Regions from separate parts of the Umboniibacter marinipuniceus genome, predicted to be linked through region 2. Evidence: predicted binding sites of a transcription regulator. Region 2 holds the regulator's gene; each other region holds the start of a gene.
What was found. The regulator LexA, encoded in region 2, represses DNA repair genes until DNA is damaged. The targets are predictions, from matches to a motif close to ACTGTNTNTANANACAGT.
Positions count from the first base shown of each region.

Region 1: the regulator LexA is predicted to act here: its motif matches at 6,574-6,591, upstream of ruvC (crossover junction endodeoxyribonuclease RuvC).
Region 3: the regulator LexA is predicted to act here: its motif matches at 7,609-7,626, upstream of imuA (translesion DNA synthesis-associated protein ImuA).

Region 1 covers NZ_REFJ01000004.1:23,724-34,483, forward strand. The annotation lists gene DFR27_RS08360 (tetratricopeptide repeat protein) at 1-273, opposite strand, end outside; gene DFR27_RS08365 (OmpA family protein) at 288-812, opposite strand; gene tolB (Tol-Pal system beta propeller repeat protein TolB) at 870-2,165, opposite strand; gene DFR27_RS08375 (TonB family protein) at 2,162-2,893, opposite strand; gene tolR (protein TolR) at 2,895-3,308, opposite strand; gene tolQ (protein TolQ) at 3,308-3,994, opposite strand; gene ybgC (tol-pal system-associated acyl-CoA thioesterase) at 4,006-4,407, opposite strand; gene ruvB (Holliday junction branch migration DNA helicase RuvB) at 4,400-5,413, opposite strand; gene ruvA (Holliday junction branch migration protein RuvA) at 5,421-6,038, opposite strand; gene ruvC (crossover junction endodeoxyribonuclease RuvC) at 6,048-6,572, opposite strand; gene DFR27_RS08410 (YebC/PmpR family DNA-binding transcriptional regulator) at 6,679-7,410, opposite strand; gene aspS (aspartate--tRNA ligase) at 7,423-9,192, opposite strand; gene DFR27_RS08420 (proline--tRNA ligase) at 9,582-10,760, shown strand, end outside.
Region 2 covers NZ_REFJ01000002.1:195,857-206,616, reverse strand. The annotation lists gene mfd (transcription-repair coupling factor) at 1-1,524, shown strand, start outside; gene DFR27_RS04665 (CsiV family protein) at 1,527-2,783, shown strand; gene DFR27_RS04660 (cold-shock protein) at 2,886-3,095, opposite strand; gene DFR27_RS04655 (hypoxanthine-guanine phosphoribosyltransferase) at 3,235-3,780, opposite strand; gene DFR27_RS04650 (TetR/AcrR family transcriptional regulator) at 3,785-4,417, opposite strand; gene lexA (transcriptional repressor LexA) at 4,569-5,204, shown strand; gene DFR27_RS04640 (hypothetical protein) at 5,295-5,549, opposite strand; gene DFR27_RS04635 (hypothetical protein) at 5,625-6,023, opposite strand; gene topA (type I DNA topoisomerase) at 6,024-8,666, opposite strand; gene DFR27_RS04625 (hypothetical protein) at 8,745-9,197, opposite strand; gene DFR27_RS04620 (universal stress protein) at 9,281-9,715, shown strand; gene DFR27_RS04615 (TatD family hydrolase) at 9,730-10,530, shown strand; gene DFR27_RS04610 (glutaredoxin family protein) at 10,514-10,747, opposite strand; gene rlmKL (bifunctional 23S rRNA (guanine(2069)-N(7))-methyltransferase RlmK/23S rRNA (guanine(2445)-N(2))-methyltransferase RlmL) at 10,740-10,760, opposite strand, start outside.
Region 3 covers NZ_REFJ01000002.1:394,601-405,360, reverse strand. The annotation lists gene DFR27_RS05715 (cold-shock protein) at 1-158, shown strand, start outside; gene DFR27_RS05710 (YqaA family protein) at 233-643, shown strand; gene DFR27_RS05705 (aldehyde dehydrogenase family protein) at 666-2,093, shown strand; gene DFR27_RS05700 (error-prone DNA polymerase) at 2,236-5,415, opposite strand; gene DFR27_RS05695 (Y-family DNA polymerase) at 5,422-6,840, opposite strand; gene imuA (translesion DNA synthesis-associated protein ImuA) at 6,844-7,593, opposite strand; gene DFR27_RS05685 (16S rRNA (uracil(1498)-N(3))-methyltransferase) at 8,008-8,721, opposite strand; gene DFR27_RS05680 (GNAT family N-acetyltransferase) at 8,841-9,290, shown strand; gene DFR27_RS05675 (TetR/AcrR family transcriptional regulator) at 9,418-10,011, opposite strand; gene gspC (type II secretion system protein GspC) at 10,484-10,760, shown strand, end outside.

The DNA.
Region 1 (10,760 bases), on a different contig from region 2:
AAAGTCATCGAAACGCTGCTGCTCTAAACGACGAATCTCTTCGCTCTGCTCTTCGATTAGCCCGCGGAGCATTTGCACTTCGTTTTGAAGGCGTTGCATCTGAATATAAAACTGACCATTCACTTCAGACGATGCCGTGGCAGCTTCTTCAGCTGGTTCCTCAATAGGAACTACACCTACCGACTCATCAATTGGTATCTGCCCATACGCAAAAGGGGTTAGTGCGATAGCACCAACCCCAATCACCAATGAGCGCAAACGTGTTGCGTTCATAAACTACCTACTTCTTATAGTTCAAGTACTGCGCGGCGGTTCTTGCTCCACGCGTAGTCATTAGAACCATCAATAGCTGGAGACTCTTCGCCGTATGAAACTGCTTCAAGTTGAGCTGCTTCGACACCCTGGCTAGTCAAGTAACCGATTACTGCGTTAGCACGACGCTCGCCCAATGAGATGTTGTACTCGCGAGTACCACGCTCATCAGTGTGTCCTTGAATCACTGCCTTCTCGCCACTTACTTTCAAGTAGTTTGCCCAAGCGTTAAGCGTATCAACTGATTCAGACTTAAGTTCTGCATCATCGAAGTCGAAGAAAACTGTATCGCCAAAATTCATCACATCCATTTTAGCTGAGTCAATTTGCGCCTGACGTTCCTCGGCAGCAATCTGCTCTGGAGTCTTCTCTACTACTTGCTGCTGCTGCGCTGCCGCTGCATCGGCTGCCGCTTGATCATCCTGAGCTGGAGTACAACCCACTGCCAACGCGACAGCAAACATCACACCAGAAAGTTTCGTCAAAGATTTAATAGCCATTTTTTCACCCCTGTTTGGTTAGTTAGCACTAACTGTATATTAGACCAAATTAAATTTTTAGTTTTGTAATACCGGCGACCATGCCGGCTCGCGGATATCACCAACCGCTGCAGGCAACTTAACGCGTACACCGCCATCAATTGCTACAGCCGATAAGATCCCCTTATCACCATCGCGAGTTGCATACATCACAACTCGTCCATTTGGTGCAATCGTAGGCGATTCATCTAAAGATGTCTCAGTTAATACATGAACCCTACGCGTTGCCAAATCTTGCGCCGCGATCTTAAACACACCGTTTTCTCGGTGCACCATCACCAGATACTTCCCATCCGGTGAGATACGCCCGCGGGCATTGTAATCTCCCGTAAAGGTTAAGCGCTCTAAGCGCCCTGAATCAAGTAAAATCTTGTATATTTGCGGTCGCCCACCTCGATTTGAGGTAAAGATCAAAGAATTGCTGTCGATCCACGCAGGTTCAGTGTCAATTGCGTAGTGGTGGGTCACTCTATCGAGTCGTTTAGTGGCCACATCGAGTAAATATATCTCGGGATCGCCATCCTTTGAGAGCACCATCGCTAGCTTAGTACCATCTGGTGACCAAGCGGGTGCGCTATTCAAGCCAACATAGTTGGTGAGCTGTGTGAGCGCTCCGGTTAGAAGGTTCTGACGATACACACCCGGACGACCTCCATCGAACGACACAAATGCCAACTCGCTGCCGTCAGGCGACCACGCAGGCGACATAATAGGATCCCGTGAGCGCATAACCGTTCGCTCGCGATGACCATCTTGGTCCGCCACCACCAGGCGATAGATATGATCACCCAAGCTATCTCGTTCGGCGCGAATATAGGCAAGCTTGGTTCGGAAGATACCCGGGAAACCTGTTAGCTGCTCGTAAACACGGTTAGCTAGCTCGTGCCCCATATCCCTCAGGTCACTGCGTAAACGGTCTATTTCCCCTGTGAGCACTAAACGTCCCGCTGTAACATCGTACAACGCAAATTCCAGCGCCACACGATCACCGCGCGGAGACATATTACCGATAACAAGATATTGAGCCCGGAGTTTTCGCCAATCCGGGATATTCACCTCTTGCGGAAGCGCTGGGTAGGCCAACATGTCAGCACGACTAACCGGTGAAAACTCACCTGTTCTGACCAGATCGTCACTTACAACCTGGGCTACGTCTTCCGATAGCGCATAACTACCACTCCAACCAAAGGGAGCAACAGCTACACGAGTAGGATCATCCAAGCCGCGGGTAATCTCGACAATAAGATCGGAATTTGCCGCGGCCTGGGAGCTCACAAGCACCACGATAAATGCCAGCACTCGGCTTAACTTCATTTTAAATCCTCCGGCCTAAATAACGCCAATTTGTTTCGGTAGTTTTTATTAAAAAATGGTGCCCCATAATCCATCAGGAAACGATAGGGTGCACCGCGCTCTATTGCACTCACCGCAGAGCGGTCAAATGCGCTATCACCGCTAGACTGGGAAACGGTTACAGAGAGCACTTCGCCATTAGGCAGAAATTGAATTCGGACAAGTACTTCCATGCCATTGCGGGCACTAGGCGGGCGCGACCATTTGGCCCCCACTTGTGCTTGGAACTTCGCATCCATTACCTGGATTTGCGACATTTCTACGGCGGTCTCATTGTCAGCCTGCCGAACTTCGTCTTCCTGCTCTAGTAAGCTATCGAAGGATAACTCATCAACGATAGGCTGACGCCGGGCTGGCTCGGGCTGAGTCCGGGGTTGTTCTTGAACTGGCGGCGCCTCGGACTGCTCCGTAGGGGTTTCGATTACCGACGGTGTGACCGCACTAGGCTCAGGGCGCGATTCCTGACGAGCTGGCGGGCGAGTGGGTTGTGGCCTCGGCTGCACGGCACGTTCGGGTGCAGCCTGTGGCTGAGGCGTTTCTACGAGGGTTGCCGTGATCTGCCGAATAGGTTTCGAGATTTGATAATCAGTGGTGTGACTCCAACCCCAAATTAACACAAAGGCAACAAGTGCGTGCAAAACCACTGCAAAGACCACGCTCGCCCAACGATCACTCGCTCTTCCCAACATGTTAACTACGCGGTTCCGTCATCAGCCCAACGCTGGTTGCACCTGCCGCTTCTAAAGCAGCCATTGCCTCAATTACTGCTCCGTAGGCAACCGCTTCATCGCCTTGAACCATCACACGAATGGTTGGATTGGCACGAATGACTTTACTCACTTGTTCACGCAATGCTTCAGCGGTGATATCGCGATCCTGCTCACCGATATTAATTTGGTAGCGACCGTCTGCTAAGACAACCAAAATCAATACTTCATCCTCGTTCGCAGGCTCGGATAACTGGGCATCAGCTTCTGGCAAATCAACCATAATTTCTTGCATCGCTAACGGAGCTGTCACCATGAAAATAATAAGCAGAACAAGCATGACATCAATGTAGGGGACCACATTGATTTCTGCTACTAAGCGACGACGGCGAGCCATTAGCGCTGCTCCGCCTGCTTTCTTGAGGCCAACAGCTGACGATGAAGTAAACTTGAGAACTCTTCAGCAAAGGTATCGTGACGATTGATATGTCGTTCCATCTTTGCAGCATAACGGTTGTAGGCCATGACTGCGGGAATGGCAGCAAATAACCCCATCGCCGTTGCAATCAGTGCCTCAGAGATGCCCGGAGCCACCGCCGCCAGGGTTGCCTGACTTGAATCCGATAGGCCTCGAAACGAGTTCATAATCCCCCAGACCGTTCCAAATAAACCAACATAGGGACTTGTTGACGCCACACTTGCTAAAAACGGCAGCTGGGTTTCAAGCCTATCCTCTTCGCGATTGCGCGCAATACGCATTGCTCGGCTAACGCCATTACTAATATCGTCAATTCGGGTGGCATCAGCTCGTAGTCGCGCGAATTCCTTAAAACCAGCCACAAAGATGGCCTCCATACCAACGGGCACGCTCGACTTGTCTGAGGTAATACTCGCGTAGATCTTCCCGAGATCATCGCCTGACCAGAATCGCTCCTCAAAGTTTTCGTCACTTTCAGCCAACGCTTTGAAGTAACTCCAGCGCTGATAAATAAGCACCCACGACGCTACCGAGGCCGCGACCAAGGTAAGCATAACCATCTGCACTAGAAAACTTGCGCCGCCAATGAGCCCCAAAAAGGACATATCTGATTCCACTATTTAACCTCTTCTTTTAATCGTTTGTACAACTCGCCATTGAGACGTGTTGGCTTCATAGTTTGACCATGAACTGAAGCTACTTTGACTATGCCCGAGCACAATAGTTCGCCAGCACGGGTTACCGTTTGCTCGAAGACCACTGTCACCCGCCCTATTTCAATAGGACGAGCAGTCACAACAATGGTGTCATCAAGGCGAGCCGGCGCTTTGTAGTCCACCTCAACACGATGAACAACAAACATACTCTCGTCCCATATAGCCGTTTTATTGAAGCCGAGTGAGCGCATGAATTCCGTTCTCGCTCGCTCCATGAATTTGAGATAATTGACGTAGTAAACAATACCACCCGCGTCGGTATCTTCGATATATATACGAAATTCAGAGCTTGTACTAGCCATTTGTACCCAACCAAGGCTTGCCGAAATGTTGATATGCCAAACGGGTCGCAATTCGACCTCTTGGGGTACGTGTTATATAACCCTGCTGAATTAAGTAAGGTTCAATGACATCCTCAATGGTGTCGCGTTCCTCACTAATGGCAGCGGCAAGGCTATCAACCCCTACCGGCCCGCCATCAAACTTATCAATCAGAGCTAACAGTAACCGCCTGTCCATTGTGTCAAAGCCTGCTTGGTCCACCTTAAGGGTATCCAATGCATCCTCCGCGGCAGCCTTCGTTGCAACGCCCTGGTGTCTCACTTCGGCGAAATCACGAACACGCCGCAACAGCCGATTAGCGATACGTGGCGTACCGCGAGAGCGCTTAGCGATCTCATTGGCGCCCGAATCGTCGATGGGCAGTTCAAAGATGCCCGCTGCTCGACTTACGATTTCCTGAAGTTCATCCTCTGAATAAAACTCCAATCGCTGCACAATGCCAAAACGATCGCGTAGCGGCGAGGTCAGCAAGCCTGCTCGAGTGGTTGCCCCCACTAGGGTAAATTTAGGCAGGTCTAGCTTGATGGAGCGTGCGGCCGGCCCTTCGCCAATCATGATATCCAACTGAAAATCTTCCATCGCAGGGTAGAGAATCTCTTCCACGACAGGTCCGAGACGGTGAATTTCATCAATGAACAATACGTCACCGGCCTCGAGGTTCGTCATGATGGCAGCGAGGTCTCCAGGCTTCTCAAGCACCGGCCCGGACGTTGAATGCAACGTTCCATTCATCTCAGCGGCAATGATCATTGCCAGAGTTGTCTTACCTAAGCCGGGAGGCCCGAAGATAAGCGTATGATCCAGACACTCCCCGCGAGCGCTTGCCGCCTGCATAAATATCGACATTTGATCCCGCACGGCGTGCTGACCAATATAATCATGGAGTCGGCTTGGGCGAATCCCCTGTTCATTGAGTTTTTCACTGGGCGTAGCCTCTGGCGCTACGAATCGATCCACTTCAATCATAACAACCTCACTTACTCAGTGTTTTCAATGCCGCGCGAATCAGATCCTGACTACGGCTAAACTCACTCAGCTTCCATGCCGCCGATACCATCTTTTCAGCATCCGACTTCTTGTAGCCCAAAGCGATCAGCGCGCCTTCGGCCTCTTCAATCATGGTGTCACCGGACACACTCTGCGCCGCACTCGAGCCAAGTTTCTTCGCCCCGCCATCAGTGGAAGCAAAGGCAGCCAGTTTATCGCGCAGTTCAATAATCAGCCTTTCAGCGGTCTTCTTACCCACACCCGGAATTTTCACAAGTCGGGCAATTTGATTTTCGTTAACACTTTGAATGAGTTCATCGGTGCTCAAGGTCGACATCATAGCAATGGCCATCTTTGGTCCCACTCCGTTGACCTTGATCAGCGTCCGGAAAAAATCGCGCGATTTAACGTCATGAAAGCCAAACAGCAACTGCGCATCTTCGCGCACGACAAAGTGGCAAAATAGCTGCACCTGACTTCCTAGCTCTGGTAGTTCATAGAAGGTGGTCATGGGTACTTCAACCTCATAACCTAAACCGCCCGCTTCCACCACCAAGCTAGGCGCTGACTTTAAGACGAGTTCTCCGCGAATTAATGCAATCATCTATTACCCCTAATTTCGAAGCCGGCCACGACTAAATCGTCCCGCACCAGTGGATGCCACAACACCCGTATTAAAATGGATATGACAGAGCGCAACCGCCAGCGCATCAGCCGCATCTTCCTGAGGCCGCCCCGGCAAGTTGAGTTGCCTTGCAACCATATGCTGAACACTAAGCTTGTCGGCGTTACCGCTACCCGCCACAACTTGCTTAACTTTGCGCGCCTCGTACTCGAAGACCGGCAAGCTTTGCTGCCCTGCCGCCACCATAATGGCGCCGCGTGCATGCCCCAACTTGAGCGCCGACATAGCGTTCTTGCTCATAAAAATATCTTCGACGGCCACTTCGTTAGGCTGGTACTCTGACATCACGGTTACAAGGGATTCAAACAGGATATTTAGGCGCTCGGCAAGTGGTGCGTCAGTAGGTAGCTTAACCACTCCACTACTAACGTATACAGGCTTTCGGCCATCCAACCTGACAATACCAAAGCCTGTTTTACGCGACCCAGGGTCTATACCCAAGATAATTGACATACCTGTTTATTTATCCAGCTTTTATTGTTATTTGAAGTGTACCACAGACAAAAAAAAGGTCGACCTCTAGGCCGACCTTTTCAGTGAGTTATATGGGTACTGCTTACTAGCTATCCGCGAGCTGACTAAAATCCGCATTACTATAGACATTCTGCACATCATCAAGATCTTCAAGCGCGTCAATGAGTGCCAGCACCTTCTCCGCGGCTTCAGGGTCAAGCGCCACCTGCGTAGCGGGGACCATTTCAACGTCAGCTGAATCAACCGTTAAGCCCGCCGATACTAGCCCCTCACGCACCGCATGAATATCCGTCCAATCACAGCTAACTTCAATTGCGTCATCAACGAGTTGAACGTCTTCTGCACCATGCTCTATGGCCAACTCCATGACGGAATCTTCGTCAGTGCTAGCTACCCAGATCTTGCCTTGACGCGAAAAGAGATAAGCCACCGAACCGTCGGTTCCTAAACTACCTCCTCGCTTGGAAAAACAATGCCTGACCTCAGCCACAGTTCGATTGCGATTATCGGTCATCGTCTCAACCAGCACCGCTACCCCACCAGGGGCGTAGCCCTCGTAGCGTATTTCATCGTAATTATCGCCCTCGGCGTTACCCGCTCCGCGCGCAATGGCTTTATCGATGGTATCGCGTTTCATATTCGCACCGAGCGCTTTATCCACTGCGGCACGAAGACGAGGATTATCATCAGGGATGGGCCCACCGGAGCGAGCCGCAACCACTAACTCACGAATCAGTTTAGTAAATACCTTTCCCCGCTTGGCATCTTGCGCTGCCTTGCGGTGGCGAATATTCGCCCACTTACTATGACCGGCCAAATTTCACTCCCGTTATTCAGACCCAGCTAGACGAAGACGAATACTTAACTCTTTGAGCTGGTCGTTATCAACCGCTCCAGGCGCATCGGTCATCACACACGCAGCTGTCTGAGTTTTCGGGAATGCAATCACATCACGGATCGATGACGAGTCTGTCATCAGCATAATGATACGATCTAGACCGAAGGCGAGGCCACCGTGTGGAGGCGCACCATACTGCAGTGCGTCAAGTAAGAAGCCAAACTTCTCGCGCTGTTCGTCATCGGAAATACCCAACAACTTAAATACCGCTGCTTGCATAGTCTGATCATGAATACGAATAGAACCGCCACCCAACTCACACCCATTAAGAACCATATCGTAAGCGCGAGACAGGGCAGTTTCGGGGTTCGCCATAAGCTCTTCAGGCGTGCATGCCGGCGCAGTGAATGGATGGTGTAAAGCGGTAAGACCGTGTTCAGTTTCCTCAAACATTGGGAAATCAACAACCCACATTGGCGCCCACTGACAAGTATATAAATTGAGGTCTTCGCCCAACTTACAACGAAGTGCCCCCAATGCTTCCGACACGACCTTCGACGTATCCGACCCAAAGAAGATTAAATCACCGGTCTGAGCGTCAACGCGCTCAAGGATAGCCTGGCGTGTTTCAAGATCTAAGAACTTTACGATTGGTGACTGCAGGCCAGTCTCCAAATCATTCACATCATTCACCTTGATATAGGCAAGACCGCGTGCTCCGTAGATTGAGACAAACTTGGTGTAATCATCAATCTGCTTACGCGTAAGAAGACTATTACCATTCGGCAATTTCAGCGCCGTTACGCGACCTTTAGGGTCATTCGCAGGCCCGGAAAAGACCTTGAAGTCAACGTTCGCCATAATGTCTTTAATTTCCACTAATTGTAGTGGAATACGAAGATCGGGCTTGTCTGAACCGTACTTATCCATTGCTTCAGCAAATGGCATCCGCGGGAACTCACCCAACTCAACATTGAGGTGCTTCTTAAACAAACCTTTAATCATTCCCTCGGTGATCGACATGATCTGTTCTTCGTCCAAGAACGAGGTTTCAATATCAATTTGAGTGAATTCAGGCTGACGATCGGCACGCAAATCTTCATCGCGGAAACACTTGGCGATTTGGTAATAACGGTCCATTCCCGACACCATCAACAACTGCTTAAACAATTGTGGCGACTGTGGCAAAGCGAAGAACTTACCTTCGTGGGTTCTAGACGGCACCAAATAGTCACGAGCACCTTCTGGGGTAGCGCGAGTTAGAATTGGCGTTTCGATGTCAAGGAAGCCTTCGTCATCGAGGTAGTTGCGAATATCCGTGGTTACCTTAGAGCGAAGCTGGAGGTTGCGTGCAATCTCAGGGCGACGTAAATCTAAGTAACGATATTTCAGACGAACATCTTCACCAACATTGGTGTAGCCATCTAGCTGAAATGGGACAGGCGCCGAGGCATTAAGAATCTCGACTTGATAGCCGTACACTTCGATTTCACCAGTAGCCATATTGCTATTAATCAGCCCCGTGTCACGAGCGCGGACTTTACCAGTCACTTTCAAGACGTATTCGGCACGAACCTTGTCGGCTGTAGCGAAATGCTCGCCCGCGTCCGGGTCAATAACGACCTGAGCGATACCATCACGATCGCGAAGGTCGATAAAAATAACACCGCCATGATCTCGACGGCTATCTACCCAGCCGCACAGAGTAACTTCTTGGCCTACATGTTCTTTGCGGAGCTCACCGCAGTATATTGTTCGCATTACGACATTCCCAACTCATGGATGGCGAATCCTACCAATGCAGGAATCGCCTGATAACTAAAAGGGTGACAGGCTAAGTATAACCGTCATACGTTCTATTTCCGCTAGGGGCTGGTTGAGCTCAAACAGGACGAAAACAGGCGCCAGTTCATGGCGAACGGCGACTTTTGACTCAAGCACTTTTTGGGCCAGAGCAAACCGATTATAAACCGCAGGGGGTTAGCGACAGCACAGTGAAATTTCACGACTACCACACGGGTCGAGAACTATATCATAGAGAAGCAGTTCCGATAACATTAATCCATGCATTTTTTCCGCTTTTTACCTACAATAGCGGCTAATCGGATTTACGAATCAAAACCCACTGCGAACCAGCGAGAGATTTATTCATGCGCGCCAGTCAGTTCCTCCTATCAACGCTAAAAGAAACGCCGGCCGATGCCGAGGTAATCAGCCACCAACTCATGCTTCGAGCAGGTCTCATTCGTCGCCTGGCAAGCGGGCTCTACAACTGGACGCCCACGGGGATTCGTGTACTGCGAAAAGTTGAGCATGTGGTACGTGACGAAATGACTAAAGCTGGGGCAATGGAAATGCTTATGCCAGTGGTCCAACCCGCCGAACTCTGGGAAGAGTCAGGCCGCTGGGAGCAGTACGGCCCAGAGCTTGCGCGCCTGAAAGATCGTCACGGTCGTGAATTCTGTTTAGGCCCAACTCACGAAGAGGTGATTACCGATTTTGTTCGCAACGAGATTAGCTCTTACAAGCAGCTTCCTCTCAGCCTGTTCCAGATTCAAACCAAGTTCCGTGACGAAATTCGTCCTCGCTTTGGCGTGATGCGCTCTAGAGAGTTCATCATGAAGGACGCCTATTCCTTCCACGCCACGCAAGAGAGCTTGCAGCAAACCTACGACACCATGTACCAAGCCTACAGCAACATTTTCACCCGCCTTGGCCTGAACTTCCGTGCCGTGCTTGCTGACACCGGCTCGATCGGCGGCAGTGCCTCCCACGAGTTCCATGTGTTAGCAGGATCGGGCGAAGATGATATCGCTTTTTCGGACAGCTCTGACTTTGCAGCAAACGTTGAACTTGCGGAAGCCCTAGCCGTTGGTGAACGATCAGCCGCCGCTGCAGCGATGAAGCAAATTGCTACACCGGGCGCCCGTTCAGTTGATGATGTTGCCACTCAGCTAATCTGCCAACCAGCCGAAATTGCTAAAACACTGATTGTTCAGGGCACTCACGATGAAGCGGGCCAGTACGGCTTCGTTGCACTGGTACTTCGTGGTGATCACACCCTTAATGAATTGAAGGCCGAGAAGCACCCCGCTGTTCATTCGCCACTCACCTTTGCCACCGAGGAGGAAGTGCTCTCCGCAACGGGTGCTAACCCCGGTTCAGTTGGCCCAGTAGCACTAACGCTAACCGTCCTATGTGACCGCTCTGCGGACCTAATGAGCAACTTCTACTGTGGTGCCAATGAAAATGACCACCATTTAGCCAGCGTTAACTGGGATCGAGACGTCACTGCTACCGAGGTAGTCGACCTCCGCAACGTTGAAGCG
Region 2 (10,760 bases):
TTCGTCGCCGTTCACGCTGGCAAACAGGTGTCGATTTTAGTTCCAACAACCCTGCTCGCCCAACAACATTACGATAACTTCATTGATCGTTTCAAAGATTGGCCAGTTCGTATTGAGGTTATCTCTCGCTTTAAGAGTGACAAGGCTATTAAGGAAATCAGCGAGTCCCTCGCCGAAGGTAAGATCGATATCTTGATTGGCACCCATAAACTGTTGCAATCATCGCTAAAGTTTGACGATTTGGGCCTGTTGATTATTGACGAAGAACATCGCTTCGGCGTCCGTCAAAAGGAGCGCATTAAGTCGCTGCGCGCGGAGGTCGATATCTTAACAATGACCGCCACGCCCATTCCCCGAACCTTGAATCTTGCCATGAACGGTATGCGCGATTTATCGATTATCGCCACGCCCCCAGCCAAGCGCTTGAAGATCAATACCTTCGTCCGAGAAAATGATGACAATCTGATCAAGGAAGCTATCTTAAGGGAGATTCTTCGCGGTGGTCAGGTTTACTTCCTGCACAATGAAGTCACCACCATCGAGCGCACCGCCGAAGAAATCAAAGCATTGGTTCCTGAGGCGCGAATAGGTATTGGCCATGGTCAAATGCGTGAACGCGAGCTAGAACGCGTAATGTCCGATTTCTATCACCGTCGTACTAACGTCTTCGTGTGTACTACGATCATTGAAACGGGCATCGATATCCCCAATGCCAACACAATCATTATTCACCGAGCCGATAAGTTTGGTATCGCTCAACTCCATCAGCTGCGAGGGCGAGTTGGCCGTTCACATCACCAGGCCTATGCCTACTTGCTAACACCGCCCTATAAAGGCCTGAAGAAAGACGCTAAAAAGCGCCTTGATGCCATTGCGAATACCGGTGAACTCGGGGCAGGATTTACGCTAGCGACCCACGACTTAGAGATTCGCGGCGCGGGTGAACTACTAGGCGATCAACAGAGCGGCCAGATACACTCGGTTGGCTTCAGCCTTTATATTGATATGCTGGAACAAGCCGTCGCCGACATCAAAGCTGGACGAAGCCCCTCTGGCTTTGAAGGGCTCCAAACTACTGGCGAGGTCGACCTGCAGATACCAGCACTCATCCCCGATGATTATGTAGGCGATGTCAACGAGCGTTTAGTACTGTATAAACGAATCAGTAACACCAAGACCCCCGCCGAGCTCCGTGCCTTGCAGATTGAGCTCATTGACCGTTTTGGACTTTTACCACAACCCACTAAGCGCCTCTTCGACGTCAACGAAGTACGTCAGCGCTGTCAAACTATTGGGATTAAGAAGCTCGTATGCTCCGCAACGGGTGGTAAAATTGTCTTTGCCGACGCTACTACGATACAACCACTGCAAATTGTTCAGTTAGTCCAACAGCAGTCACGAATTTTCAGTCTACAAGGTGCCAACGAGCTCCGCTTCGGGTTACCATTGGAGGATCGAGAACAACGTTTGGTGTGGGTAAACGATCTCATCGACCATCTAAGTAAAACAACACAGGCCTCATAAATATGCGAGTAAAACTTCGTTGCCTAGCGCTCTTAAGCACTGCAATCCTGAGTCTACCTAGTCATGGATCAGAGAACTGGTATCGGGTGGAATTGCTCGTCTTCACCCAAGGAAATCAGGCAGACATAAACAGTGAACGCTGGCCAGAAACACCGCCGTTAAGTTACCCCCTTAACGCAATACATCTTCAACCCGCAGCCGCCGTCACTCAACAATTACTGGCTGATGAGCTAGAGAGCGCATACGCAATCAAGCCCAACAACGAGCTAGCAGTCAATAGCTCACCGTTGGCAACGACACCAACAGGCACGGGGACTGAGATCGACCTAGCGGTCAATGACAGTTCTGACACGAACCCGCTCGCGCCAGACCAGTTGATACTGTCCGATGTGAGCTCAGCTGAACCGTCACCGAGCGACCTGTTAGCCGTAGCGCCACCGCTTCGTGACTGGGTAAATCAACTACACGAACTATGGCAACAGAATAACATCTTAAGCACTGAAGCTAACTTGAACACCGCGGCAACCAATTCAGCAAGCGATGATCGCCAAAGCATGAATGAACTATGGGAACCGGAAGCCTCCCTACCGCAGTGGCAAATTGACCTCAACGAAATTACTCAACTGGTTCAACACTTCGCCGAGTATGTCCCCCTTGACGAAGATCTCTACGAGCTTTCTGATTCACGACTGACAGCCAATCGTTATAGAGTGCTCCATCACTCTGCGTGGCACCAGTATATTCCCCCGGCCTCAAACGGTGAGCCAATAGTAGTTCTGGGTGGAAGACAACTCGGCGAGCACTTCGAGCTAGAGGGTACCATTCAACTCGATCGTCAGCAGCGCTATGTTCATGCCGGCATAGATCTCTGGATGAGCACCTTTAAATTGGCACTTAGCGACGATGAACTCACTGAGCACTTGCCATCAATCCCGCCCCGAACTATCCGCGTCAATGAGGTTGAACTGCCTACTACGGATACGGCAGAGACTGACCCATTTAGCTTTAACACTAACTCGCCTATCACGTCAGGACTAATGATACCCTCCCTTGACGACAATCCAGCTGGGTCAGAAACTTGGGTGTCCACTCGGCATTTTAGTTTAAACACAACCCAACGAATGCGATCAGGCGTTCAATATTACGTTGATCACCCGGCATTTGGTGTAGTGGTGAAATTAACCCGATACGAAGAACGGGAGGCCTTGATGGATAGTTTGCTTCCCGCGCTGGCCGATGATGTCGCCGAGAGCGAATAGCCCCATCAATCAAATCCCACTGCTATAAAAAAACCGTACTCATGATAGTGAGTACGGTTTTTTTCGTTCTTCAAGCAAACACCGAAACGGGTAGTTAATTGTCTAAACAGGTACAACCTGCTCAGCTTGCAAGCCCTTATCTCCCGTTACCATGTCATACTCAACCTGTTGACCTTCGTCTAGGGTTTTATAGCCTTCGCCTTGAATAGAACGGTAGTGAACGAATACGTCCTCCCCGTCAGCACGCTGAATAAAGCCAAAACCACGAGCATTATTGAACCACTTTACAGTGCCGATTTCACGAGCATCCATTTTAACAGCCTCATCTTATTATTTTTATTTCGAGTTATTATTAGCCACCGAAGTGCGCTATGTATAATAGTTTATTGCGAGGGCAAACTTGTCAAGTCCTATTCAACCGCTGACGGGAATATGCAACGAGGTACAATAGCTAGGCTTTAGGCAGCGCAAAAATCCCGGGGGCATTTCGCCATAGACCTTTGTAGTCCATACCAAAACCGAACACAAAGCGATCATCGACTTCAAGCGCGTGATAATCGCAGGGTACCGATGCCTTACGGGGGTGATTCTTAAGGAGTAGTACTGCAGAGGTCACACTGGTAGCCCCCCGCTCCATACAGTAGGAATTGATCTCGCCGAGGGTTAGCCCCACATCGTGGATATCGTCGATAATTAGCACATCACGACCTATCAGCGAAATCTGAGGCTGCACCAACCAGCGCACCTTTTCACCGGTCATCTTTCCCTGGTAACGGGTAGCATGAATATAATCAAGCTCAAGCGGAAAGCTCAGTTGCGGCAACAAATGGCCCGCTACAATTGCGCCACCCGTCATCACTACAAGCACCACCGGTTGTTTATCGGCAAAGTCGTGATTCAAGCTCGCTGCAAGCACTTCAATTGAGGCGCAAACCGTCTGATGATCGTAGAGACACTCAGCCTGATCCATGAATCCAGGTGTATTGATGGCCGTCATTGCTTTAGCACTCCTCTGATTGAGGATTTAAAATAGCTAAAGCAGTTGGGATAAACAAGTCGAGAAGCTCATGGGTAGAGATTCGTTCGTGATACTGAGCATCGGCAATGGCATCCAATGTATCGAACTCAGCGAGGGAAAACATGGCTGCACCCATTAAGAACTGAAGCCGCCAGTAGAACTTTAACTTCGCTCCATCTTGCAGCTTTTTGCCTGCCAAGTGCTGAATCATTCGACGATAATCATCATTGTAGTGATCCTGAATGAATCGTCGTAAGTGCCCCTGCTGTTGTGCATAGGCATGCCGTAACAACATCATGAAGCGTCGGGCCCTGGCAACGTTCAAATCCCTGCCCAACATGGCAATAATGGCCGCCTCGATGGCTTGTCGTTGTGTTACCGCTTGACTATCAACTGCCAGTGCCGATATTTGCTCATTGTAGCCGCTGTAAAAATCTTCCAAATAGCGATTAAACACCGCCTGAATCAGATTCTTCTTGGAGCCAAAGTGGTAATTGACCGAAGCGATATTTACTTCAGCTGCGGAGGTAATGGCTCTAAGCGATGTTTCATTGAAACCCTGCTCGGCAAAAAGCCGTTCCGCCTGGTCCAAAATACGAAGTGATGTGGTACTCATAATACTCCCTGAATAATAATTCAAACATACGTTTGAATTATTAGTACGTCAAGTTCATCAGCCCGTAAAACAACAAGTTTTTGTTAAGGTTGCAGCGTCAGCAAAACCTGTATATAGTTACATTACTGTATAAACAAACAGGCATAAAACCATGGTTAAACTTACCAAGCGCCAACAGGATGTACTTGATGTGCTAGCCAAGCATATCGCTGATACTGGCTTACCCCCTACTCGCGCGGAGATTGCGGCTGAGCTGGGCTTTAAATCTGCCAACGCGGCCGAAGAGCACCTCAAAGCGCTAGCGCGTAAGGGCGCGATTGAAAAGATTGCTGGAACCTCCCGTGGTTTACGCATACTTGTTAATCCTGAGGCCGCCGAGCTCAGTGTTCCTGCCGCTAACGACAACCAACTCCCCATCGTTGGTAAAGTCGCAGCAGGCTCCCCAGTACTCGCCATAGAACACGTAGAATCTCACTGCCCGGTATCACCGGACTTTTTCCACCCACGAGCCAACTACATGTTAAACGTTCAGGGTGATTCAATGATCGATATCGGCATTCATGACGGTGACCTCCTCGCCGTCCATCAAACTAAAAATATCCGCAATGGCGATATTGTGGTTGCGCGAATCGATGATGAAGTGACGGTCAAGCGCTACGAAAAGCTGAGCGCCGCAAAGATACTCCTCCATGCCGAGAATGAAGAGTATTCGCCCATAGAGGTAGACTTGAGTTGTCAGGATTTTGATATTGAAGGAATTAGCGTAGGTGTAATCAGACGACACTAGGGAAGTCATTCTCAAGCAGTTTAAGCGCACTTACATTAAAAAGCCCGTCTTCTTAGAACGGGCTTTTTTCATTTACGGGGCATGAGAAGTTCAGTGCAGTAACTGTGAGTGCTGAAGTGGTAATTCCTCTTCATAATGACTCTGATGACGATCAGCTGCTTCGGAAAAGCCCGCCTCTAGCATGATTCGTACAAACTCCATTCGCTCTACACTCAAGTTCTTTTCGATCTCAGGGCCAATTTCAATCTTGATTAGACATTCGGCATTCTCTGAATCATCACCGTGACGCTTAAGGGCGATGGTACCCGAACTTAACTCAACCAACTCAAATACTTCGTCGTCCATACGACCCCCTAACTGTTATATTTATCGAGCCACTGCAGTAGTAGAAACCACTATAACATCATTAAGAAATCAATTTCACGCTTCAAATTGGAGATTTATCTGAAGTTCAAGCTGCTCGATGAATGTCGTGACAGAGCGCTCAATTTCCGAATCATCGAGGGGTTGATTTTCGCGGTCTGAACCAATGATCTGGCTAGCTGAGATGGTTGAACGGGCAACCTTCAGCAGTTTTTGCAGCCATGAATTATTTTCATACTGCAAAACAACCAAAGCGCCAAGTTCGAATGGCAGGGATGAAATCTTATCACGCCCGTCCAAGGCTGCACGAGGAAGCTGATAGAGGATGGCGAGCGCATTCAAAAAACGCGCCCAAAGCGCCTGATAGTCAAGTTCACCTAAGTTGCCTTGAGACATTCCTCGCTCAAGAATATGGCGCAGAGTAAGTAACTCACGCTGCGCCTGGGCATAGTCCATCTACTTCGCCTTTTTCTTCTTGTCACTCACTACCCAGCGTGACGCCTCGTCATCGTACTCAGCGCGCCAGCCACTCGGTTTGCCGTTAACCTCGCTTTGGACGTAGTGGGATTTCGTTTTACGAGAAAAGCGAATGGTAACCGGCACGCCGTCGCTATCTACCACCGGTGCCGACCAAAAATGATTATATTTCGGATCGATCTCGTCACGATGCGGGAGAATTTCTTTCAGTAACGGCGCACGAGTTTCACGATTCTTTGGAAAGCCGCTGGCCGCGAGGAACATGCCGGACGCTCCATCACGCAAAACGTAAAAGTCCTCAACCTTGTCGCACTTAAGCTCAGGCATTGGAACGGGATCCATTTTCGGTGGTGCCACTTCGCCATTCTTAAGCAGCTTGCGCGTGTTTTTACAGCTCTCGCTAGAGCAGCCAAAATACTTACCAAAGCGGCCGGTTTTAAGCTGCATTTCGGCGCCACACTTGTCGCATTCAATGGTGGGGCCATCGTAGCCCTTGATACGGAAAGATCCCGTTTCAATCTCATAGCCGTCACAATCTGGATTGTTGCCACAAACATGCAGTTTCCGGCCCTCATCAATGAGATAGCTATCCATTGTGGCGTTATCGATACTACAACGCCGCTTACTGCGAATAAGGGCCGACTCGGCCTCTTCAGAACCATCAGAAGACACCACATCATCACCCGAGACCAGGTTAATGGTAGTTTTGCAGCGTTCCTTAGGTGGCAGGTTATAGCCTGAACAGCCCAAGAACACGCCGGTACTGCCGGTTCGAATTTGCATGGTACGACTACAGGTTGGACACTCGATGCTAGTGGCCACTGGCTCATTAGCGCGCATTCCGCCCTCTTCGCTCTCCGCTTGAGTCAACTCACCCTGGAACTGTTCGTAGAACTCATCAAGGACTTGCTTCCAATCAAGCTTTCCAAGCGCGACATCATCAAGTCGTGATTCCATATCGGCAGTGAAGTTATAGTTCATTAATTCAGCGAATGATTCAGACAGGCGCTCGGTAACGATATCGCCCATTTTTTCCGCGTAGAAGCGCCTATTTTCAACCCGAGCATAACCGCGGTCCTGAATGGTAGAAATGATAGCAGCATACGTTGATGGACGACCGATGCCGCGTTTCTCAAGTTCACGAACCAAGCTCGCCTCGGAGTAGCGTGCCGGCGGGTTGGTGAAATTTTGCTTCGCATCCACTTCAGCTAACGCCAGGGCATCACCGCTTTGCATATCGGGCAGAACTATATCGTCATCCTTTTTGCTCATCGCGGGTAATACCTTGGTATAACCATCAAATTCAACGATTCGCCCTTTCAGAGAGAGTTCATATCCTGAAACATTAACTTTAATTCGAGTACTCTTATAGCGAGCTGGGGTCATTTGGCAGGCAACAAATTGACGCCAAATGAGTGCATAAAGTCGACGTGCGTCCGGTTCCATGGTTTCCAGGTGCTCTTCAAGCACGTCAATGCTAGAGGGTCGAATCGCTTCGTGAGCTTCCTGAGCGCCTTCCTTTGAGCCATAACTATTCGGCGTTTTCGGCAAGTAGGCTTCACCAAAGTTATCGCTAATCAGCGCGCGACAACTCTCTACGGCATCTTTGCTCAGGTTGGTCGAATCGGTTCGCATGTAAGTGATATAACCGGCTTCGTAAAGTCGTTGAGCCAGTGTCATCGTCTTCTTTACGGAGAAACTTAGTCGCGTTGAAGCTGCCTGCTGAAGCGTGGAAGTGATAAACGGTGCAGAAGGTTTCGAACTCGTTGGCCTATCTTCGCGAGCACTGACGGTATAGTCACTCGCCTCAAGGGCTGCTTTTACTTCCGCCGCCTCGGCGCCGCTGGTTGGCTTATACTCCTTGCCGTCTTTTTTGTTGAGGGCAAATTTAAACGTGTCGCCCTGAAACTTTAGGAAGGCAGAAAGATCCCAAAATTCCTCCGGCACAAAGATTCGAATCTCGCGCTCTCGTTCAACCAAAAGCTTGACAGCAACCGACTGAACTCGCCCTGCCGAAAGGCCTCGAGCAACTTTTTTCCAAAGTAGCGGGGAGACCATAAACCCCACAACACGATCCAGAAAACGTCGTGCTTGCTGTGCGTTGACTCGGTCAATATCAAGTCTACCGGGCTCTTCAAAAGCCTCTTGGATTGCGGTCTTAGTAATTTCGTTAAACACCACCCGCTGGTAGCGCTCAGGGTCACCACCAATGGTCTCCCTCAAGTGCCAAGCAATGGCCTCCCCTTCTCTATCCAAATCCGTCGCGAGATAGATGGTGTCAGCATTGCGAGCGAGCTTTTGTAATTCTTCAACCACCTTTTCTTTACGTGGCAAGATTTCATACTGGGCGTCCCAGCCATGATTCGGGTCAATTCCCATTCGGCGAATAAGCTGATCATGCGCCTTCTTTTTTTGGTACGCCGCTTTTTCCGCAGGTTTCATTTTTCGGGTCTTAGCAGCTTGCTTCGCCCGTTCAGCCGGCGTGGTGGTTGAAGTATTGCCGCTAGTCGGCAAGTCACGGATGTGACCAACGGACGACTTTACGACAAACTTAGAACCTAGATATTTGTTGATCGTTTTCGCCTTAGCTGGCGACTCGACAATAACTAAAGACTTTCCCATAAGTGGATTGGTCACCTAATTTTTTGAGTAGTTAACTGTATTTCTTCGTTACAGAGCTTAATTTGGTCTTCTTTAACACTAGCCTTCATTTTTTCTATTGTTAGCATTAATAGAAGCATTAAGGCAAGTTAGCAAGTCATCTAATAATTTTGCAACGCCTTCATCCGAACCAAATTCGTGCCATTTCAGCACGATCCCGCGTTCATACGTTGATAGCTCGATGAAGCGCTCGTCTTCATAAAGCGCAGTCTTAATGTAGTCACTCACTGACTCCGGCACCTGAAGAAAATCGTCGCGATAACGATGCCGCCAGCGCCAAATTCTAAAGGTCCGTTTGTCGTTATCCTGATACCGGTAGACGGTTATGAACTCATTGGTACGGGAATCCTTCTCCACGGCCACCTGCCAACGTTTACTCAACGCAACTTGTCGGAGCCGCGATAACTGTTGTTCGCGCTTCGAAGGCTTGATCATCGCAATGCCGCCCAATACTAGGCAAGCTGCGAAAAAGATAATCAAATAGATAGTCATTGGTGTCGTGAACTTAATCGTTGCCTATTCATGGCTGAGTCTTATATCATGAAAAGATAGCGAATGCGACCGAGGAGCCGCCCATGAGCCAATACCAGAAAGTATTAGTTGCACTAGATCTCACTGAACACTCACCAGAGGTGGTAAAACGCGCTAAAGCACTAAGCAACGAACATGACGTTCGAATTACCTTAGCACATGTTGTCGAACCTCTAGCACTGGCCTATGGTGGAGATATTCCCTTGGACATGAGCGACGTTCAAGAACAAATTAAGGAACAAAGTGCCAAACGTATCGCCGTCATCGCGAAGCGTTTCGATATTCCAGACTACGACTGCCGCATTCTTATTGGTCAACCGGAGGCGGAAATTCGTGCATTGGCCGATGAAATAGAAGCTGATCTAGTCGTTGTGGGCTGTCACAGTCGTGCTGGTCTTTCTATGCTGTTCGGTTCAACGGCTAATAGTATGCTGAACGGCGCTTCCTGCGACGTACTTGCGGTTCGCGTTAGCGACTAAACAGCCGGTTTATTTTGCAGCCAAAAGCGAGCTTCACGGATGCTGGGGTAAATTGGTCTAACCCTCGTTTACAAAAGCGCCGTGAAGCGATGATTGACAGTGCGCGCCAGAGTGGCGTAGATCGCTGGCTGTGTATCGCCACTGAGCTGTCCGACTATCTGTTCAATCAATCTTCTCCACCCAACGAGATCAACTGGCGAACCACGTTTGGCCTACACCCACATTACGCGTCAGAGGAAGCACTCGTTGCGCTAATAAGCCGTGCTCACGAAGCCTTGGCCACCAATCAGCGAATCTGCGCAGTGGGCGAAACCGGGTTGGATTTTGCCAGAATGTTACAAAGCAAAACAGATCAACTAAAGGCCTTCGAAGCGCAGCTTGAGTTAGCCAAAAGCTTTCAACTTCCCGTTTATCTTCATCAGCGCGAAGCGCACAAGACCTTTGAACAGTGTTTGGAAAAATTTGAGATTACGACTGGGATAGCACATTGTTTCACGGAAGGTCGTTCTGAAATGCAGAGCTACCTAGATAGAGGGCTCTATATTGGCATTACTGGCTGGCTTTGCGATGAGCGACGAAATCAGGCGCTTGTTGAGGCCCTTAACTACCTACCGCTGGATCGCTTAATTCTTGAAACTGATGCCCCTTACCTAATCGCTCGTGATCTTCGCCCGAAACCGAAGTCGGGATGCGCAATGCCAAGCCACATCCCTCATATTGCCGCAACGGTGGCGCGACTAAAAAATGTTCCTCTCGAGACCGTTCGCAGCGCTTCCGAAGCGAACGTCAATGCGCTCTTTAATTGGCCGCGATAAATGCGCTGAGTTGCGCACCGTCAAACGGCCAGTTTAGCTCCTCTGTTCCCAGCACCACTACTGGAATTCGCACGCCATAACGCGCCATCAACTCTTCATTCGTAGCAATATCAACTAACGTTAGCGGTGTTGAAGGCGCGTAACAACGAATAAGCGCCAAGGCCTGTTCACAAAGATGACAGTACTCTGTATGCATTAAGGTCAAACCACTAGCCATGGCGAATTATCCA
Region 3 (10,760 bases), 200 kb from region 2:
TTGGTTTTATCGAGCGTGAGGGCGAGAAAGATGTTTTCGTACACTACAGCTCGATCGAAGGGACAGGTCGTCGTACACTTACCGAGGGACAGCCAGTAACTATGACGGTTACTAACGGCGCCAAAGGCCCTCAAGCAGAAAGTGTAGTACCTGCTTAATTATAGATTCGTACGATACGCGACCTATCGGTCGTGGTTGGTTCAAGAAACGGTCGCTAAGGCGGCCGTTTTTTATGCTGTTACTCAGTCTTTTTTTTAGTGCGTTTATTTCAGCGAGTATTTTCCCGTTTGCTTCAGAAGTGGTCTTCATTGCGGCGCTTGACGAGGGGCTTAATCCTGTCATTGTTCTAGCTGTTGGCACTCTGGGGAATACGCTTGGGGCACTGCTCACCTGGTGGCTAGCGCGCCTTGCTCGTGAAGGTAAACTTGGCTTTAAAGCTAAACCTAGTTCGGCTAAGGCCTCAGCGTTTTATAATCGCTTTGGTAAGTGGACATTATTATTCTCGTGGGTCCCTCTAATTGGAGACGCCTTCCCTGGCTTGGCCGGGTGGTTTAAGCTCCCATTTTGGCAAACCATATTGTTAGTCGCCGTAGCCAAGTGCGGGCGATATTTAGTATTAATGGCAGCATATTTTGCTTGGTAGAAAGTTTATTAGGTGTTGATTTATGAAGAGTTATAGTCAGTTTTACATCAATGGTGGTTGGGTTGATTCACATTCCAGTACGCTCACTTCTGTTATCAACCCAGCAACGGAAGCGCAGATCGCCACGGTACCAGAGGGAAATGCTCAAGATGTAGATGATGCAGTCATGGCGGCACGTGCCGCTTTCGAAAGCTGGTCGAATACGCCATCAGCTGAACGAGCAGACATCATTCGCCGAGTCTCCGACCTGCTGGAACAACGGGTTGATGAGATTGCAGCGGTCATTTCTGCAGAGCTTGGATCCCCCATTGCGCACGCTAAAGCAGTACAGAGCGAAGAGCCAATCGAGGGAATGCGCATGTACGCTGACTTCTGCTCAATGATGGATGAAGATCAGGAAGAGGGTAATAGTCTAATCGTTAAAGAGGCGATTGGTGTCTGTTCCTTTATCAATCCGTGGAATTACCCGCTACTCCAGATTGTAGGAAAGGTAGCTCCAGCGCTGGCCGCAGGATGTACCATGGTAGTGAAGCCGTCGGAAGTAACGCCGCTTAATGCCTTCATTCTTGCAGAAATCATGGACGAGGCCGGCGTACCTGCAGGTGTCTTTAACCTTGTTTCAGGTTTGGGACCAGTGGTGGGTGAGGCAATGTGCGTCCATCCTGAAGTAGATATGGTGTCTTTCACGGGTTCCACCCGAGCAGGGGTTCGCATTGCGGAGCTGGCTGCCCCATCAGTAAAACGAGTTTGCCAAGAGCTTGGTGGTAAGTCACCCATGATTATTACCGAGGACCTTAGCGCGGAGGAGTTTGCGACGGCGGTTGAGTACGCCATGGGTGACGTAATGTTCAACAGTGGTCAGACTTGCACAGCGTTAACGCGCCTGTTGGTTCCTGCTTATCGTCTCGCCGAAGCGAATGCAGTGGCGAAAGCGTATGTTGAAGGTCTGAAAGTTGGCGAACCGGGTGACGAAGAGGCATTCCTCGGCCCAATGAGTTCTGCGCAACAGCGTAATACGGTGTTGAATTACATTCAGATAGGCATCGACGAAGGCGCCGAACTGGTAAGCGGTGGTGTTGAGCGGCCAGCAGGTTTCTCGCAGGGTTATTACGTTTCGCCAACGGTTTTCTCTCAGGTTAACAACCAGATGCGTATTGCTCGCGAAGAGATATTCGGTCCTGTAACCTGTATCCTGCCTTACCAAAATTTGGCGGAAGCAATCACCGTTGCGAACGATACTCCGTATGGCCTGAGTTCCGCAGTTTGGGCGGGGTCTAAAGACGCCGGCTTAGCTATTGCTCGGAAGCTTCGTGCTGGTCAGGTTTATGTGAATGGCGGGGAGTATAACTTTCTGGCGCCGTTTGGTGGCTACAAGCAATCTGGCAATGGTAGGGAGTGGGGGCGTGAAGCGATGCATGAATTTATAGAGGTGAAGGCAATCCAGCTTTAAGTACTCGCTCATAGCGTGCCGTCATTATTGAGATGACGGCTACGCTTGCAGAGTGTAGCGATGAAGCTTTTGCCCCAGATTAACCTTCTTCGCCAAATAGTAATTCCGCTGTGGTTAGTGCTGCTCATATTACGCTTGAAACTCAGTGAAAATCTCTAGATTGGTGCTCTGAGTTCAATAAGTGACTAATGTCCTCAATATGTCCTGCCTTGATATGAATAAGCGTTGAAGTCTCACCGTGGGCTTGGAGCTTGGGCGGATCAACTCGCTCAATCACCCCTTTAATATGTAGTAATTGACCAGCAAGCAGTGCCTTTCGGCAGCGCTCTTGTACCGCTTTTTCGACAATAACATTATGATTACCTGTGTGATCTTCGAGTGTTAAAAACACTAGGCCGGAGGCTGTGCTAGGTCTTTGCCGACAGCTAACGATGCCAGCAATCTGCACCCATCTACCTTGATGAAGTGAAAAACAATCCTGTGCGTTGGTACACTGATTAATCGGGTTGGTTTCCTGTAGTAGCCATAACGGGTGTTGATTCAGGGTAATTCCAGTATGTTGGTAGTCATCTGCTAGTTGGTCCCATGGTGAGGGTTCCGCTAGGCTAACCTTAGTCCGTTCAATGTTGTCATGAGTGAGAACTGCTTCAGAGACCCCTTGAACTAACCAATGGCTAAGATGTTTGTTGCCATCCAGTTGATTAAAGGCTCCGGCAGCAATCAATTTCTCAAGTTGATCGGAGGCAATTTTACAGCGCTTTTTAGCGTCGTTCGCCCCGCTAATCAGCTGCTTCAACCGGCGACTGGTAATTTCATCCGCGGAAGGCTTCGAGAAGCCCTTTATCTGACGAAACCCAACTCTAAGTGACGGTGATTGAGTTGTAATCGTAGCAGCACTGTCAGTGCTTATTTGCGGACTACCCTGTGAAGCGCGTAAGGGACTAGCTTCCGATAGCACCTCAAGTTGATAGTCCCAGTGACTATGGTTGATATCAATGGGTAGGATATCTACGCCATGGCGTTTGGCATCCTGCAGGAGCTGTGATGGACTATAAAAACCCATCGGTTGGCTGTTTAACAAACCACAATAGAACGCAGCTGGGTAGTGACATTTTAGCCATGCCGAAATATAAACGAGTAGGGCAAAGCTAGCAGCATGAGATTCGGGAAAACCATAGTCACCAAAGCCTTCCATTTGTCGAAACAAACGTTCAGCAAAATCAAGACTATGTCCGCGCTCTAACATTCCTGTAATAACGGGCTCCTTGAATTGAGCCAGCTCTCCATTACGCCGCCAGTTAGCCATTGCTCGCCGCAGTTGATCGGCTTGGCCGCCACTAAAGCCTGCTGCCACCATAGCCAGCTTGATCACTTGCTCCTGAAATATTGGTACCCCAAGGGTTCTTTCCAGAACAGCTTGGACCGCTTCATTGGCGTAATCAACCTGCTCTAAGCCTTGGCGTCTTCGTAGATAGGGGTGAACCATATCGCCTTGAATGGGGCCTGGTCGTACCAGGGCTACTTCAATGACTAAATCGTAAAAGCAGTTAGGCTGCAGGCGAGGCAGCATGTTCATTTGAGCGCGAGACTCAACCTGGAAGACACCAATGCTATCGCCTCTGCTGAGCATGCCATAAGTCTTCGGGCAGTCAGCAGGAATGCTTGCCAGTGTCACTGGGGTAGCGCTATAGACGTTAATGGCCGCGAGAGACTTTTGGATAGCGCTTAACATCCCTAGGGCAAGTACGTCGATCTTTAGCAGACCTAGCGCTTCAATATCATCTTTATCCCATTGAATAATAGTTCGGCCCTCCATTGCAGCGTTTTCAATGGGTACTAGTGAATAGACTGGCGCATCCGTGACAATAAAGCCGCCAACATGCTGAGATAAATGTCGCGGCATGCCCAAAATTTCCTTAATGAGAAAGGCGTAGTGCTTAGTGATGGGAGAGCGGGTCGATAAATTTGCTTCGCCTAGTCTGGTTTCTAGATCACCAGAGCGATCCCACCACGCTAGACTCTTTGCTAGCTTATTTACTACAACCGCATCTAGGCCAATAGCTTTACCAACATCTCTGATAGCACTACGCGGCCGATACGTGATAACGGTTGCTGCTAACGCGGCTCGGTCGCGACCGTACTTCTTATAGATATACTGAATAACCTCTTCGCGGCGGTGATGTTCGAAGTCAACGTCGATATCAGGGGGTTCATTTCGTTCTTTTGAGATAAATCGTTCAAAAAGTAGATTCGACTGTGCAGGATCCACCTCAGTAATGAAGAGCGCGTAGCAAACGGCAGAATTAGCGGCCGAACCACGCCCTTGGCATAGGATATGTTGGCTTCTAGCAAATTGAACAATGTCATGAACTGTGAGGAAATAATGTTCATATTTGAGCTCCCTAATAACGTTAAGCTCATATTTGATTTGCTTTGTTACTTGGTCGTTAGCGCCTTCTGGCCAACGCTTTTTGCAGCCATCGTGTACCAACTCGCTTAGCCACTCGCTGGGTGTTTTATTACTAGGAACCAATTCAGCAGGGTAGTTATAACGCAGTTCATCCAAAGAAAAGTGACATTGCTGGGCAATGTGGATGGATTCCTTAATCAGTGCCTCTGGAAAGCGGCGATGAATTTGCTGTAGGTTCTGTAAAGCGCACTCTCGGTTTTTGCTGGCATGTAGGCCTAGCTCTGTCAAAGTGGTGTTCTGGCGAATAGCCGTTAAGACGTCTAATAGCGGTTGTCTATCACGGTGGTGCATACGAATATTACCAACACAGGTCATCATGAGGTGGTATTCAGTAGCAAGGCTCAGGCATTGCTTATAATGAGCAATGAACTGCGCGTCTAAGTGATATTGGATGCCCAACCAGACGCCTTTAGGGAATGCTTTGATGAGTAACGGTGCAAGCCGATAGCATTGCTGCTTAACAGAGCTGACAAACCATATGGCTAAGCAAGACTTCAGACCGTTATTGAGGTCTTCTAACGTTAACTGATAATGCCCCTTTTCAGACCTTCTTCTTGCCTTGGTGATCAGTGCCGAAATTTGTCCATAGGCATCACGGTTGGGGGCCAGTAGGATAAGCTCGGCTATAGGGTTGTGATGGTCGCCAATTTTGAAATAGCTGCCTATGACTAAATCTATGTCTCGCTTAGCGGCCGCAACATGGGCCTTTACCACCCCGGCTAGTGAGCATTCATCTGTGATAGCGATGGCGTCGTAGCCCAGGTCATCGGCTTGATCTACCAGTTCTTCAGGGTGTGATGCACTGTGTAAGAAACTAAAATTACTACGGCAAAATAACTCGGCATACTGCATGGCTGACTACGCGAAAATACCTTGAACAAACCATCTGCGGTTAGCAAGGTCTTTATAGACCCAGTAACGTAACCCTCGATCACTTTTAGCGATGTAATAGTCTCGCTGGCAGCGTGAGCTCCACCACTGAGTGTCAATGCGCTCAGGTCCTTGAAGTAAGCTTAATACCTGGCCTTCAAAAACCATCTGTTTGCCGCGTTGGAGAATAAGTTTAGGAGATTTGAATAACCATGTTGGCCGCTTAGCTATGCTCAACGCCTCCTGCTTAGGTTGTCCGAGATCATCTGGGCGATGACTGGCCGGACTTTTTAGGTAGCTGATTCGGTCCTTACCTAGTCTTGCTTCAAGGCTTTCCACTAGTTTTCGATCTAATGGCTTTGCTAAAGACTCAGGGAATAGATCATCACCAATCTCTAAGCTTAACGGCCGATGGATAGATTCAAGCGCCACTTGATTGATCGCCCGTTTGATTGGCTGCTTTTCACTTTGTAACTGGGTTAGTTTCAGCATAGAGGCTACGTTATTCCTACAGGCTTCTACACCAACGTGAAGGCGATGTAAGTAGCGCTGTTCATTACGTAGCTGCCAACGCAGCTCGATACAATGCTGTTGATGTTGGCGTAAAAATCGTTGTAATTTTTCTAGCTGCAATTCAAATGCAGGCTGTATTTCACTTAGATTACTAACGGACTGTAGGCTGAAGCTCTCCTCGTGAAACTGAGGAGGGGTAACATGTGGTTGCCGGACATCTCCTTTTAGGCCATATAGACGGCTAAGGTAATCCATAAAGAAATGGCTTTGTCGGTGGCCTAGCGCATGAGAAGGGAGTTGCTTAACCTCACCTAGGGTTCGTAATCCCAAATTAGCCAATCGCTGAATGATCTTTGGCTCACAGTTAAGCTGTGCAATAGGCTGTTCATTGATAAGGTGCTGGATCTTAGCGAGGTCAATACTGTCATTGCTAATAACTACTTCGCTCTCAAAATTTAAATTGTGGCTAAGCAATATAGCGGCTTCCGGAGTATTGGCCAGGCCAAACTGCATGTGGTGAGTGGCGAGTAGATGGCTGTTACTAATCTTTTCCTTCAGTTTTGGCCAGCCACCATGGACGTTTAGGCAGCCCGTTAAATCGAGTAACAACCGGTCACTTGAGGGAATACTGATGTGTGGGGTAAATTCACGGCAGAAATCAGCTAGTAGCTGCAGGCGCAATAATTCCTTCTGATGATCCCGATCTTCAATTTCTAATTCCGAGAGAAGCGCCCATGCAGTAATTAAAGATTGACCAGGACTAATGCCCTGAGCTGATGCCAGGGCATTACAGTATTTGATGCGATGGTTTTCAGATACTGCCAGTGGTGCTTTGGCGCAATGCGCGTAAATCTCTACAGGTAGTAAGGGGAGATGAATACACAGCCAAAGCATTGTTTACTGCCATACAATTTGACGCTGAGCAGGGTCAGTGTGAACTGGCATAGCGAGGTGTTCTTTACGATTACTCTTTGGTACTTCAAGTTGAATGACATTGCATTGCTGATCTCGAATCTCTTCGTCTATAGGTAGCTCAATTTGCTGTCCTGCCCATGTTCCAGTTTGCTTCAATACTTGAAGTGATAGCTGGCCATCATTAGGCGTTAGGCTGAGGCGTAGTTTCGCCGGTGATGGCTGAGCGGCAAAACGGCTGTCACGGTACTGAATATGCAAACAGTCACTACTTTTAGCGGCATGTTGGATGCGGCGTAGGTCCTTCGTTGCGATGTCATGACTGCCAAACCAAGAGATTACCGCACTACAGGTGCCGGCTTTCAAGGCTTGTTCTGTGGCCCATAGTAACTCTTTGCTATTACGTGGATGAATCATAAGGATTCGACTGCTATCAACACCGGCAGCTTCAAGTGCGGGGCCATAAGGGGTAAAGGGAGGGGCAATGAATGCGACCCATTTCTCAGTCTGGCTAAGTTTAGCAATCGCAGGGAGTAGAAAGCTTAATTCACCACCGCCGTGGTGAGAGCATAATAGCTCTGTAGCAACGGACATGGGCCAGCCGCCTTGTTCTAGCTGATCATTGAGTGGTCGGTATTGAGTATCGACAGCCTTGAGTGTTAACGGAGCGCTTTGGTTCTTTACGCACCAGATGTCATGCCTAGAGTCGATAATGTCCTTAAGTTCTGCTTTCATGCTTACTCTCCGTTAACTGTTTTTATATACAGTATGTTTATTTATACAGTATAAATTTAAGATTGCAAATTTTTTATGCACGCATTGCGTGAGGAGCTGAACCTAGGCTGGAAGTTTTCACGTGCTGAATTTGAGTTTGGCCGCTGTGTTGAGATGAGATGAGATGAGATGAGATGAGATGAGATGAGATGAGATGAGATGAGATGAGATGAGATGAGATGAGATGAGATGAGATGAGATGAGATGAGGAGCGAGACTAAGAGGCGTGGTGCAGATCACCGACGCCGGAACGATGAGGTTAGAACAGTGAAGTAAGAACAGTGAAGCTCGCCCGAGGCTGGCTATTTAGGTTGCTAGCATCAGCTGAATTCACGGCCTGGGCATTACCAAGCGTGGAATAATTGTCGGCCAATTCTACCAGCTATAGAGTGAGGCAATGAGTGCCGGGATAGCGGTTTCAACACGAAGAATATTTGCTCCCATATGACCGCAGTGAAAACCGATTTCTTCGAGTTTGGCTATTTCATACGGGATAAAGCCTCCTTCAGGTCCTACAGCGAGTGTACAGGGCTTGTTTAGAGCGTGGGGGATAGGTGTTGCTACGCCCGGATGGGCTACTAACGGGTAGCTGTGTTCAATGAGTGAGGGTAACTCATCTTCAACGAATGGCTTGAATCGCTTTCTCAGTTCAATTTTGGGTAGTTGGGTGTCTCGTGCTTGCTCTAAGCCTAGCGTAAGTTGTTCAAGTAGGCCCAACTCAGAAAGGATTGGTGTCTGCCAAAAGCTCTTCTCAACGCGGTAGCTATTGATGAGGTAGAGCTCTTCAACTCCCATAGTGGTAATGGTTTGTAAAATTCGCTTGAGCATCTTCGGGCGCGGCAGTGCCAAAATGATACGCAGGGGCTTTTTAGGCGGGGGAGGTGTATCCAGCTTAAAGTGAATTTCCGCCGACTGCTCATCTAACTTTTCAATGGAGCCACTACCTATGAGGCCATTGACCATTCCTACTCGTATAGAATCACCCACGTTCGCGCGGTGAACGGATAAAATATGTTGCAGGCGATGATCTGAAATACGAGCAATATTGTTGCCGCTAAGATCGCTTGGGAATAGTAAAAGTAGATTCATAGCGCTATTCTAGCGTTAGCAAACCCTACGGGATAGTTTTTCAACTAAATACTCAGCAATTAAATTTTTCACTAGGCAGTGTGGCTAGTTGAAATCTTCAGAAAGAATAGGAGCGGTCAGTGGAGTGGCATTGCCAATCGTTTGCAGGACTTAGCGCAAAGCATATGTATCAGATTCTGAAACTACGTCAGGACGTCTTCGTTGTAGAGCAGGACTGTGCATTTCCTGACATAGATGGCATTGATCCGGATGTCTGGCACTTTTACGCCGTTGATGACGATGAGGTTGTTGCTTACACACGCTTAATTGATGCTGGCATTAGCTACCCTGGTGCTATATCAATAGGTCGTGTCGTGGTAGCGCCCGCTGCCAGAGGCAACGGCTTTAGTTATGAATTAATGGATAGATCTATTCTTCAAGCTCGAACGCTCTTTGGTAACCAGCCCATCAAAATAGGCGCTCAGTCACACCTTGCTGGTATGTATGGAAAACTTGGTTTCGCTCAGAGTTCGGATGAGTATCTTGAAGATGGTATTCCACACATTGAGATGACACTTGAAGCTCAGTGATTTCAAATTGCGGGGCGATCTGATAAATAGTGCACTGATAAATAGTGCGCTAATGCCTGAAGCAAAGCGCTAGTGCACTATGGTGTTAGGATAGTGCACTATGGTATTAGAGCAGCGCGTTGTGAACTTAGGATGCTACGGCTACGCGGCGGCTAAGTGTTGATACCACGCTGATCAGCATTTCCGCTGAAGAGCCTTTTAAATGGCCTGTATAATGCTTAATTAAAAGGTTGGCTGCTGCGCCACTCACTAAGTTAGACTGCGCGGCGTCCAAGTGAAGCTCGCCGATAGTTCGGTCTATCAGGACTTCAACCCCCGCAATAAAATTGTGTAGCGGTAGACCGGCTTCGAGCATTAAAAAGCCTAGGTTTGGGTCATTCGTAATATGATCACGTAACAAATCAAAGCCAATGCGCAAACGTGCGCTTGGCTCGCTTACGTTTACTTCATCAATATCAACAATCACTCGAGATACCGCATCGCCAATTAATTTATCGGCAACGGCATTCATCATGGCGGTTTTGCTAATGAAGTAATTATAGAAGGTACCAAGTGCCACTTCGGCCGTAACAGTAATCTCTTGAATTGTGATTTCATCGGCAGGTTTGCTGAGTAATAGTGTGACGGCTGCGTCGATAAGCTTGTTACGGGTTCGCTCACGCTTGCGCAGGTTAGGTCCTCGCGGACGCTTAGGCGTATCGATACCTTGGTTCTCGGTCATAGGGGCTCTCATTGTATTATTATATTTATTGTAAAAACGAAACGCTCAACATTGAACGCTTTTCATTTTTGTTGCTAGTTTATCGGGTCTCATAGGTGACTGCAAGTACTTGTACTTATAGGTGAACAGCTTTGTAAGTCTGCGTTTCAAATGCCTCAAAACCTCTGAATTACTTGCATGTAAGGGGGTAGCCCTATAAATTAGAATAAGTTGCAAAGGCAATGATCTAACTTTCATTGCTAAGACTATAAGGGATAAGATAACAGGGCTTGGTCAATGGCAATGGTGTTCGCGCCTAAAGCACTAATACTAACATTAATGAACCTTGCCCAAACTAAGTAGTACTTAAGCTTACTCGGCAATTATTAGCTCGCAAAGTTGTAACAATTGATGTGTAAGTTACAGCATGATGAAGCTTTGCTGACAAAGGGATCCGGTGAACACTGCGAATATAATAAATAAACGGTACATCATGTTGCTGTTAACCCTGCTAGCGCTGATATGGCTATGTTGGCGGCTAGCCAATGTGTTTTGGTTGTTAGCAACACCTGCGGACGAATTTAATACACAGTCAGTCGTTATTGTTAATACGCCAAGTTCATCCTCCCAGCGGAGTAGCGCGTCGAAGATAGATATTTTTGACGACGAGGCCAATAGCAACGTACAAATTGACGATAACAACGATTCTCAAACCGAAATGCGTACCAACCTAGACGCGCTACGTGAGTCGAGTTTGCAGGTTACTTTGA